Regions from separate parts of the Parendozoicomonas sp. 2304DJ65-17 genome, predicted to be linked through region 1. Evidence: riboswitches for the same ligand, from Rfam matches in the RefSeq annotation. Region 1 holds a riboswitch; the other holds the start of a gene.
The links. A riboswitch is a leader RNA that binds a small molecule or an ion and turns the genes downstream of it on or off. The one in region 1 is predicted to bind cobalamin.

Region 1 (5,233 bases):
TCTGACGCAGGCTAACCAGTGCATTCTTTTTCTCAAGAACATCCTGGAAATCAACTTCAACAGCCTGCAGGAGTTCGATAAGAGCCCAGGATGTGCCACGAGCTTCGTAGAATACATCGTCAATCTGAGTCCAGGGTGTTTTCACCTGAAGTTCCGCAGCTGCAGGAGTAGATTGTTCAGCAGATGCATCGCCAGCCAGATCTGTATTCAGGCGGGTTTTGCCAACACTGGCACTCAAACGCTGAGACAGTGAACCCAGGCGGGTTTCAACATCGCGCAGCCACTGAGTCAGATTGTCTGCACGGGTGTAGAACTGTGCAGGGTTTTTATTGTCGGAGAGGCGCAGCAAGTAGCTGTCTAGCTTATCAATACCGCGCTGGTATTCACCTTCACTGGAGGGTAGCGCCCAGCTTTTAGAGTCAAAGTTAAACTGAGGCTCGGCAATAGCCAGATCAGGATCTTCTTTGGATTGGGATTGTGAACGACTGAAATCTTTTCGCATTGCACGGGTAAAGTCTCGCAGCTGTACCAGAACACCAAATTCCCAGTTGGGCATGTTGTCCATAAATACGCCGGGAGGTGCTATATCGTTACGGGTATAACCGCCGGGTTTGTTGAGGAGAGTTTCGCCAATGGTGATAGCTGTAGCGGTGGAGGTGAAACCTGCCACGACTGGGCGATTGAGTTTGGTCGCTATGGCGGTAGCATTTTCATTAACATCAAAAGCTTCTGGCTCCTGACTCCAGTACACACCGAGAATGATCATCGCAATCACATACAGTGCGATAATAATGCTGATGACTTTCCCCCAGCGATGACCATTAATGTCTGACATCGAGTCAAACAATCTTTCTTTCCAACTGCCCAGGCCCATAGTGTCCCCTTTTCTTCCAAAGCTGTTCGTTTTGATAACGAAGTGGAAAACTTTGGGGGCTATTATGGGCAATGCAAGCCTGAACTAATAGGCTTTGGTGGCAATAATCATTCGCTGGAAGGCCATATACCCGGATTTTGAGATTTTTCCTGAAGTGAAACCCAATGACTCAGTCGTGAGGCCTGGCCTATACGCTGTTCCTGATATTGCTGGTCCAGTAGCCAGAGGCCGGAACTATTGAAGGAATATACAGGCTCCAGATCACCTCGCCGTTGTGGTGATTGCATAGCACTGGTTAAGTTGTCCAGAACCACCTGTTCACCATTACCGGTATTAACGAGTAGGACCATATGGGCTTGTCTAAGAGTTAATGAGCGCACGTATGCCAGCCTTAATCGGCTGTCATCCATTCCCAAGCGCCGAAGACTGATGTATTTGGCAATGGCGTAATCTTCACAATCACCTGTGCCACGATTGAGGAATTCTGAAGGAGAGGCCCAATAATCTTCCTGCCCCCAGACAGTTTGATCGCTGCGGAAAAGGAGAGAATTGAAGAAGTTGTTCACTTCCTTGAGGCGCTCACTATCTGGTGCTGAGCGCAAACGGGCTACAAGCTGTTCCCAGGCGTCGAGACGCTGGTCTGTAATACCTGCTGATGGCGGGGGGAGATTGGCTGGCAGCGAACTGGCACTTACAGCAGCACTGCTCAGCCCAATGACCCCAGCGGCCAGGACTGCTGCTATAGACTTCACGGATCACACTCCCTGTGTACGACTTAACCACGAGATCCTTAGATAACTATAGACAGGGAGAGTGACTGTATTTCGCCTATGGCGGGGATGTTGCCCTATACATTCGTATTGCACGCGAATAATATTGGCGCCTTGCGCAAAGGTGCCTGAATTGACGCATGAAGAAGTTATTTTTTTCGTGCTGAGTAGGCTCAATAGGGAATCAGGTAGAAAGCCTGAACTGTGCCCGCAACTGTGACAGAGGAGTTTGCCTCCAACCGTGTTGTAAACGGTAAAACCACTGAAGTGATGTCGACTTTGGGAAGGTGGAGTCAGGCGATGATACTGGAGTCAGGAAACCTGCCTTTGTGAAAATGGAAAACTGGGCGGGAATACCCAAGTAGCCAGCGCGACCTGTTGTGGTCCTGTCTTAAGGAATTTTGCGGATGAGTAAAATTCTCGGACGGCTGTTCTCAATACTCCCTCCCTTTTCCGTTTTTATTTCTCAATGAAGGCTTCGGGCCAGAGCCTGAATAAAACTGGAATATAAAAAAGCATGCGCACACAGCTCTCACCCATAGCCTTGGCAGTTTGTTTGCTGCCAATAACTCAAAGCTCCGTGGTTTCAGCAAATGGCAATGATGTCTATCAGCTTGATGACGTTGTTGTAACTGCCACACGAACTGCCCAGACAGTTGATCAGACACTGGCACCTGTTTCAGTTATTACCCGTGAAGATATTGAAACCTCTCAAGCTGCCAGTGTTCCTGATTTACTGAATACACTTCCTGGTGTACAGATCAGAACATCTGGCGGCCCGGGTTCTGCAGCTTCAATCTCAATAAGAGGGACTAATAATAATGAGTCCTTAGTGCTGGTTGACGGACAGAGAATTGGCAGTGCAACTGTTGGCGGTGCCAGCCTGCAGTATTTTTCTCCAGAGCAGATCGAACGCATTGAAGTTGTCCGTGGCCCGGTTTCCAGTCTTTATGGCGCCGACGCTATTGGTGGAGTTGTTAACATTATTACGCGCAAAGGCAGTACAAAGCCCTCTGCGACCATCAAAGCTGGCTATGGCAGCAGAAACACAAGAGAGCTGAGTGTTTTCGCTTCTGGAGGAAACGATGCAACGCGTATAGCTGCCGGAGTGAATGCCTTTGATACTGATGGCTATGATCGTACCAAGCAGGAACACGGTACTGATACGGATAATGACGGCTATAAAAATGTCAGTGGTAACTTGAGCATCAGCCATAAACTTTCTGACAAAGACACGGTGTCAGTCAGCTTTCTGCAGAGTGAAGGTGAGTCAGAGTACGATACAACCTCATCTTCCACACCCTTCTCTACTCCAGTTAACAAACCGTACTATGAATTCAAACAGCAAGCGGTTTCTGGTAAGTACGAGCATATTTTCAACGACAGGTGGACGACATCTTTAACGGCTGGGTATAACCAGGATTATCAGAATGCCAAGGACTCTCCCTATGGTCGCTCCAAGTTTGACACTCGCCGCCATAGTTATAACTGGCAGAATACTATCGCCACATCAGAGAACAGTCTTCTGATTGCAGGAGTTGATTACTATAAGGACAGAGTCATCAGTTCTACCGACTTTGATGTAACCTCACGTGATAATAAAGCCATATTTGCGGAACAGCAGATCAACTTTAACACCTACGATCTGCGAGTTAACCTACGGCGGGATGACAATGAAGTGTATGGCAACGAAACGACCGGTGGCTTTGCTCTCGGCAAGAGCTTTGCGTCCGATATCCGTGTTGTAGCGTCGTGGGGCAAAGCCTTTAAGGCTCCAACATTTCAGGATCTCTACAATGTTTTTGCCCCTAATCCAGATGTGAAACCCGAGAAGTCTTACAATACCGAGTTATCTGTCAGTGGTAAAAGCATTGCGGGCTTACGTGCTGATTGGTCTGTTAATGCTTTTGAAAACCGTATTGATGATAAAATCTCCCTCAATCCTGCTCAAAACTACCGTGCTGAGAATATCAGCAAAGCGAAGATTAAAGGGCTGGAGTTCGCACTGGGAACCAAGCTGGCTGACTGGGATCTGCAGGCTAACCTGACTTTGCTTGACCCTATGAATGAAGATACAGACCAGCAGCTGCGTCGTATAGCCAAGCAACGCCTGATTGTGGACGTTAGCCGTCAGTTCGGTCGTTATACGTTTGGCGGCATCATGCGAGCGCAGAGCCATTCCTGGGACAAAGACGCTCCAAAAAACACAGACCGTGTTGATGGCTTTGCTACATTCGATCTGCGTGCGAGTACCCAACTTACGAAAGAGTGGAAAACTGATTTGAAGCTCGTTAATTTGTTGAATAAAGATTACCAGACCAGTTATGGATACAACGAAGAGCCCCGTGGTGTTTTTGTTTCCGTTTCCTGGTCTCCTGAAATTTAATCGAACTGTTTATATCAAGGGGCAGCAGTGCCCCTTTTTTTGGAGCCAAGTCTATGACCAGTTCTGACGACAAGTACAAACAGCGCATGCAGCGCAAAAAGGAACATATCGACAGCAAGATTGCTGAAGCGAATGAAGAACGCGGCATTATTATCCTGGTTACCGGTAACGGGAAAGGGAAAAGCACTTCTGGCTTTGGAACTGTTCTGCGCTGCGTTGGCCACGGCCTGAAAGCCGGTGTTGCCCAGTACATTAAGGGTAAATGGGATTGTGGTGAGCGAAATGTTCTGGAGAAGTTAGGTGTAGAGTTCCATGTTATGGGAACAGGTTTCACTTGGGATACCCAGAATAAAGAGCTTGATACCAAAGCCGCTCAGGAAGTTTGGGTTGAAACCAAAAAGATGCTGGCAGATCCGGAGATTACCCTGGTGCTTCTGGATGAGCTGACCTACATCGCTCGCTACGGTTATGTGGATACGGATGAAATTATCGAGGCGCTGAAGAATCGCCCGAAAATGCAATCTGTGATCATCACCGGCCGAGGGTGTCCGCAGGCTCTGGCAGATATTGCAGATACAATCAGCGAAGTCAAAGACGAACGTCACGCTTACAGAGCAGGGGTAAAAGCCCAGATTGGTATCGACTGGTAAGCCAGAGGAATTATTTTTCAGAAAAGCCCTAAAAATCATAATCATATAGAGGTTCAGGACTGGCACCAAAGAACCTCTATGCGTATAATCTGACGCCGCTGTGGGCCTATAGCTCAGTTGGTTAGAGCAGGGGACTCATAATCCCTTGGTCGCAGGTTCGAGTCCTGCTGGGCCCACCACGAATACCAAAGCCGAAGCGGTTAACAACTGCTTCGGCTTTTTTGTATCTGTCTTTTAATTGCTGCCCCATATTGAAAACAACCAATCTGCCACCTTCTTAACAGGGCCACTCTGTTCTAAAGGTTCAGCAGGTCGTTTACGTTTCCTTCGCTCATCTTCACTGGTGGGCGGCTTACTTGCTGCACTGACGAAGCTGTCAGCTGACTCGGAAGAGCGCCTGAGGTTGCTCATAACAATAGTTTCTCTCTGAGGTATTACTATCGCTACGGCGGACTCCCCTTCATCGTCACTCTGTCCGTGTTCCGAAGGTTCTTGTGTGACTTGAAAAATTGGGGGAGGGGTTTGGGAGGATTTATCACTTAGATGCTCTTCA
Region 2 (5,233 bases), on a different contig from region 1:
GAATGTCTTGGTAATACCGCTTTTCCTGAAGTTGGTCGATCTGTTCACGTAGGGGACGAATGTGGCGAACAATGGATTTATCCACAGCTGCCGTCAGTGCTTTCTCATCAACGGTCACTCTAGAAGCAGCATTCGAAGGTATTACTGCTGTTGCAGAGCTATCCGCAGCTGTCTCTTCAGCACCCATTTCTTCGGCGGAAATTGTGTATTCGGCAACATGTCCCTGAGAGGCATCGGCTTTGATGATGTATTCCGCTGGAGTGAGTTCTTCAAAGATAAACTCACCATTGTCGTTAGTTCTGGTAGTGGCTACCACCTCACCATTTCGGGTGAGTAAAACTTCAGCATCTGAGGCTTTTCCTGCCCCGGCAAAATAGGCCTCACCTTCAATGCTGGTTCCTTCAGCAAAGGCAAACAGTTTGAACTTATGTGCCCATGCAGGGCTGGTAGAAAGTATCAGGATAAGGAGCGTGGTCAGTCGTTTCATCATGATTAAACCTGCATGCCCTGAGGGGTTAGGCCAAGCACTGTGGGGCGAACCTTGTAGAGCATGGATACGGCAAATGCGGAAAGAATGCCTTCAATAGCCATAACTGGCAGGTGAGCCATAAACACGGCTTTGGCACCGGCCACAAACTCTTCACCACTGAACGCGAGGGAAGCGGCCACCATAAAAGATGTGAGGCCAAGGGAAAGTGCGCCAGCAATAAAACCTACGACAGGAGCCTGCTTCTGGTTACAGCGATTCAATAGTGGCCGTAAAACCATGCCGGTAATAACAGCGGGCAGGGCAATGTTCATGGTGTTCACACCAAGCACAAACAGCCCGCCAAAACCGAAGAACAGAGCCTGCAGAATCAGCCCGGTAAGCATGGCGGGAAAAGCCAGCCAACCTAAAACCAAACCCAGCAGGCCATTAAAAATCATATGCACACTGGATGGGCCAATGGGCACATGAATCAGTGAGGCAATAAAGAACATCGCAGCAAGAACAGCTGTTTGCGGCAGCCTTTCTTCCGTCAGTTGCCTTAATCCCATCGCACAGCCAGCGACTGTGACAACAGCTCCGGTAGCAAGCACCGGAGCGGAAAGTACACCATCAACAATATGCATAATGACAACCTGTTACTTCATATCTCTGGCATGCAGCCAGAGAACGGCGTCCTCAGAAACACTCTTCTCTTCGCCATCGGGGCCTTTCAGAGTGTGATCGGCTTCCATCAGTGCCGCGAATCCCCACCATCCCGCTTTTGGCATCGCAAAAGTGAACTCGCCATTCTGGTTGGTGATAAGAACCTGGTTGATGTAAGCGTCTGCAGGAATGTTTACGCCATCGGTGTTGCGGTATTCGACTTCAATCTCAACACCAGCTTGTGGCTTACCACCTTTGGTAACAACACCGGTAAAGCTGGAGCCAGTCCAGAGAGCATAAGGGCGGGTCAGTGGAACAATTTCACTGGGCAGGCCAACAGGTTCACTCCAGCCTTCACCAGCACCGAAAGCGTCTACAACAACTTTGGCGTTCTGCTTGATGTAAGCGTCTTCTGTCGTATCAAAGTAAGGGGCTGGCTGGATGTAGAACTGGTAAGTACCAGGACGACGAACCTTGTACTCCATGGTGTAGGCTTTTTTGCCATTACTGGTTGCAGGAACAAGTGAAGCGAGCAGATCAGACTTTTCACCATTCACCAGAACACCAACTTCGGCTGGAACCCCCATATCCATAGTGGGGCCACCTTCCATTGGGTGGGTGAAAATAATGTCGAAGTTCAGTGTGCGGCCGGTTTCTTTCGTCACAATTGGAGTTTGGGGTAGTAGCTCCTGAAAATGTGCAAAACTTGCCTGAGACAATACAGAAAGAGAAAGGCCGACGATGGTTGCGGTCTTGCGAATAGAGAAGGTCATGCGAACCGGAAATCCTTAAATTGATTCCGGCGGGTAAGATTCTATTGCTCAAAACTGAATCAGTTGTAAGCAAAATCTGTAATTAGAAGACACTGTTTAAATTAAACATAGCTTCGGGATTACCCGCCCGTGTTTATGTGGATTTTCAGGCAGGTCTCCTGGCTTCAGGGTCGTAACAAAATCGCCAGCCTTCCCGGAATATCCAGTGGCATTTGGCAATTTGCTCGCCTGATACAGTTGCGGGTACAGCTCCGGTTTTGCACCGGATTCCCTATTAAGTTGGTACACCTGAAATCAAGGCAATCCTACGTTTTTTAGGATTTTATCGCCGTGATTAATATCAATGGTTGATGCGTGCTCATGCGCTTCTTTATTCGAAGTACATGAGCTAAGGATCAGTGAACTTGATTCGCAACAAGCTTTTCAACAACGTCGTTAGCGCTGCATAGTGGCATAGCATTTAGCTGTGCGCGTAACAGGCGAGCGTGTAGTTCGTCATCGGACGTATAAACAGCCGCATTGTTCAAACATTGAGCATCGTTGTTATCACCCAGTGCCCAGAAAGACTGTTCATTGTCGAGAATAGCAATGTCAAAGTCCGGCAGATCAAAACGCAGACGCACGGGAATCCATGTGTAGCTGTTGATCAGCTTGCAACCTTCAGCGATGGCAGGTTTGTCGCTTGAACCACTGAGCACCGCAGCGCCTTGTTCCAAACCGGCAAGATCACTGACAGACAGGCGCTCAACATTGAAGAATCCAATGTTATGCAGAGTATTGAGAGCGGCTTCACTGGTAACTGATAATCTCTGGTTAATGTCACGGAGGTCGCATTTGTTAGCGATCAGCGCTTTCTGCCAGGAGAGAACTGATTGCTCTCCGTTAAATACCAGATGGTTGGATGCTGAAACAACACCCCAATCCTGATCATTAATGCTGTGCAGGAAGCGGGGCGTTGGCAAACGCAGAGCGATGCCACCCAGATTCTCAATGGCTGCGGTCACTGTGTCACCAGCTTCACCACTTTGGGCAACAAGTACACGTTTGCCAGCCAGAGGCAGTGTTTTACGCCAGTGCAAACGATCCCGCAGAGAAATAACTTCGCCAACAATAATCAGCGCCGGAGCTTTAAGGTCTAGAGCTTCAACTTTCTCTGGCAGGGTTGTGAGCGTGCCTTCCAGCTCAAACTGACGGCAGGTTGTAGCAGCGCTAACGTAGATAGCAGGTGTATCCGGAGAACGGCCTTCCTGAATCAGTGTTTCACAGTTCTGACGAATCTTTTTGGCACCCATATACAGTGCCAAAGTGCCATTGCCTTGCCCCATGGAAGACCATGAAGTACGAGCCTGACCACACTGGTGACCACTGGCAAAGGTCACATCAGACGCCATGCCAATGCTGGTTAGCGGGAAACCAGCATAAGCTGCTGCCCCTAACGCGGAAGAAATACCGGGAACAACCTCAAAGGGAATATCTCGTTCCAGCAGGTCATCACATTCCTGTGTGCCACGACCGAAGATGAACGGGTCACCGGCTTTCAGGCGCAGAACACTTTTGCCTTCCATCGCCATTTCGATGACTTCCGGATGCATGCCGTAGCCAATCTTGTTGTGATAGCCACGGTAGCCAATGGAAACCATATCTACATGGGAAGGAACCAGTGCAAGCAGTGCCGGACTGATCAAAGCATCGTAGGCGACAACATCAACCTGACTCATCAGGTTTTTGGCTCTTACTGTGAGCAGGCCTGGGTCGCCCGGCCCTCCACCGACAAGATAAACCTTGCCGGGGTGAACAGTTGCTTTACTCATTCCGGGAACCTCGCGGTGCGGAAGTCGTGGCTGAAGGTTTTGTCGTACAGCTTGGAATCGTTGAAGTCGGTGCAGCCCAACACCTTACCCACAACAATCATGGCAGTTGCGCGGATATCCAGTTCTTTCACTTTCTCGTGAATATCGGAGATCGTGCCGCGAATAATGCGCTGCTCAGGCCAGGACGCTTTTTCTACAACGGCGATTGGGTAGTCGTCTGGATAAACAGTTTTCAGGTCGTTGCACAGCTTCTTCAGCATGCGAATGCTGAGATAGATGCACATGGTCGCTTCATGCTTGGCCAGCTCCAGAATATTTTCTTTCTCGGGAACAGGAGTACGGCCGGGCATGCGAGTGAGAATAATGGTCTGGCACACTTCCGGGATAGTCAGTTCCTGGCCAAGGGCCGCAGCGGAAGCCTGGAAGGAAGAAACGCCGGGAATCACTTTCCAGTCGATACCCAGTTCATCCAGGCGACGAATCTGTTCAGCGATAGCACCGTAAATGCTGGGATCGCCGGTATGAACACGGGCAACATCCTGATCTTTCTCGTGAGCTTCACTCAGCACATCAGTGGTTTGATCAAGATCGAGATCAGCAGAGCTGAGGACCAGTGCGTCTTTATTGGCACGGGCGACAACTTCCTTTGGCACAAGGCTGCCGGTGTAAAGAACAACGGGGCATTGCTCAACCAGTTTGGCACCTTTTACGGTGATGAGATCGGGATCGCCTGGGCCTGCGCCAATAAAATAAACGGTCATGGTCTTTAATCCTGTGTACTTGTATTACTTGGGCTCTTGAAGAGCATCAACGTTCAGTGTGCGGCCGCGCTTCTGGCCTTCGTAAACACTGCCGTCTTTCAGGTCGTATTTTTTTGTGTAGCCGCGAGGCGTAACAATCATGTCTTCGAACAGGTAGCTGGAGCTGTTACCCACCTGAACGGCGGCCAGCATGCCAATGGGATGTTCCAGGAAATGTTCAAGATCGCTGATAACAATCTTCTGATTGTCACGGTAGGCACCCTGAATAATGGCAACAGGAGTGGATGCCGGGCGGTGCTGAAGCAGGATTTCTCTGGCTTCAATAATCTGCGACTGGCGACGCTTGGACTGAGGGTTGTAGAAGGTGATAGCAAAATCAGCTTCAGCCGCCGCGTGAATACGCTTGCGGATAACTTCCCATGGCGTGAGCAGGTCAGACAGGGATATTGTGCAGCTGTCGTGTCCCAGTGGGGTGCCAATCAGGGATGCGCAGGCGTTAGCTGCAGTAATACCGGGAACCAGCTGATAGTGAATGCCATCTTTGCGGGTCCAGTCGCGATCCTGCAGCAGTTCCAGAACCAGGGAACCCATAGCGTACATGCCAGCATCGCCAGAAGAGATCAGTACCACGGAGTGGCCTTCTTCCGCTAGATCAATGGCGCGGTTGGCCCGATCAACTTCCTGAGTCATGGCAGAACCAATCAGTTCTTTGCCTTCGCACAGTTCTTCGATAAGGCTCAGGTAAGTTTTATAACC

Region 2: it holds a riboswitch for cobalamin, as region 1 does, so the genes downstream of both, ACY2RR_RS16685 (DUF4198 domain-containing protein) here and ACY2RR_RS20680 (TonB-dependent receptor domain-containing protein) in region 1, are expected to answer to the same signal.

Annotation. Positions count from the first base shown of each region.
Region 1 covers NZ_JBYVJV010000010.1:139,445-144,677, reverse strand. The annotation lists gene ACY2RR_RS20690 (DUF2333 family protein) at 1-874, opposite strand, end outside; gene ACY2RR_RS20685 (transglutaminase-like cysteine peptidase) at 982-1,626, opposite strand; cobalamin riboswitch at 1,792-1,987, shown strand; gene ACY2RR_RS20680 (TonB-dependent receptor domain-containing protein) at 2,162-4,030, shown strand; gene cobO (cob(I)yrinic acid a,c-diamide adenosyltransferase) at 4,084-4,680, shown strand; tRNA gene ACY2RR_RS20670 (tRNA-Ile) at 4,783-4,859, shown strand; gene ACY2RR_RS20665 (hypothetical protein) at 4,915-5,233, opposite strand, start outside.
Region 2 covers NZ_JBYVJV010000006.1:309,203-314,435, forward strand. The annotation lists gene ACY2RR_RS16675 (SdrD B-like domain-containing protein) at 1-490, opposite strand, end outside; gene cbiM (cobalt transporter CbiM) at 493-1,113, opposite strand; gene ACY2RR_RS16685 (DUF4198 domain-containing protein) at 1,126-1,905, opposite strand; cobalamin riboswitch at 2,037-2,212, opposite strand; gene cobA (uroporphyrinogen-III C-methyltransferase) at 2,301-3,716, opposite strand; gene cobM (precorrin-4 C(11)-methyltransferase) at 3,713-4,477, opposite strand; gene cobJ (precorrin-3B C(17)-methyltransferase) at 4,502-5,233, opposite strand, start outside.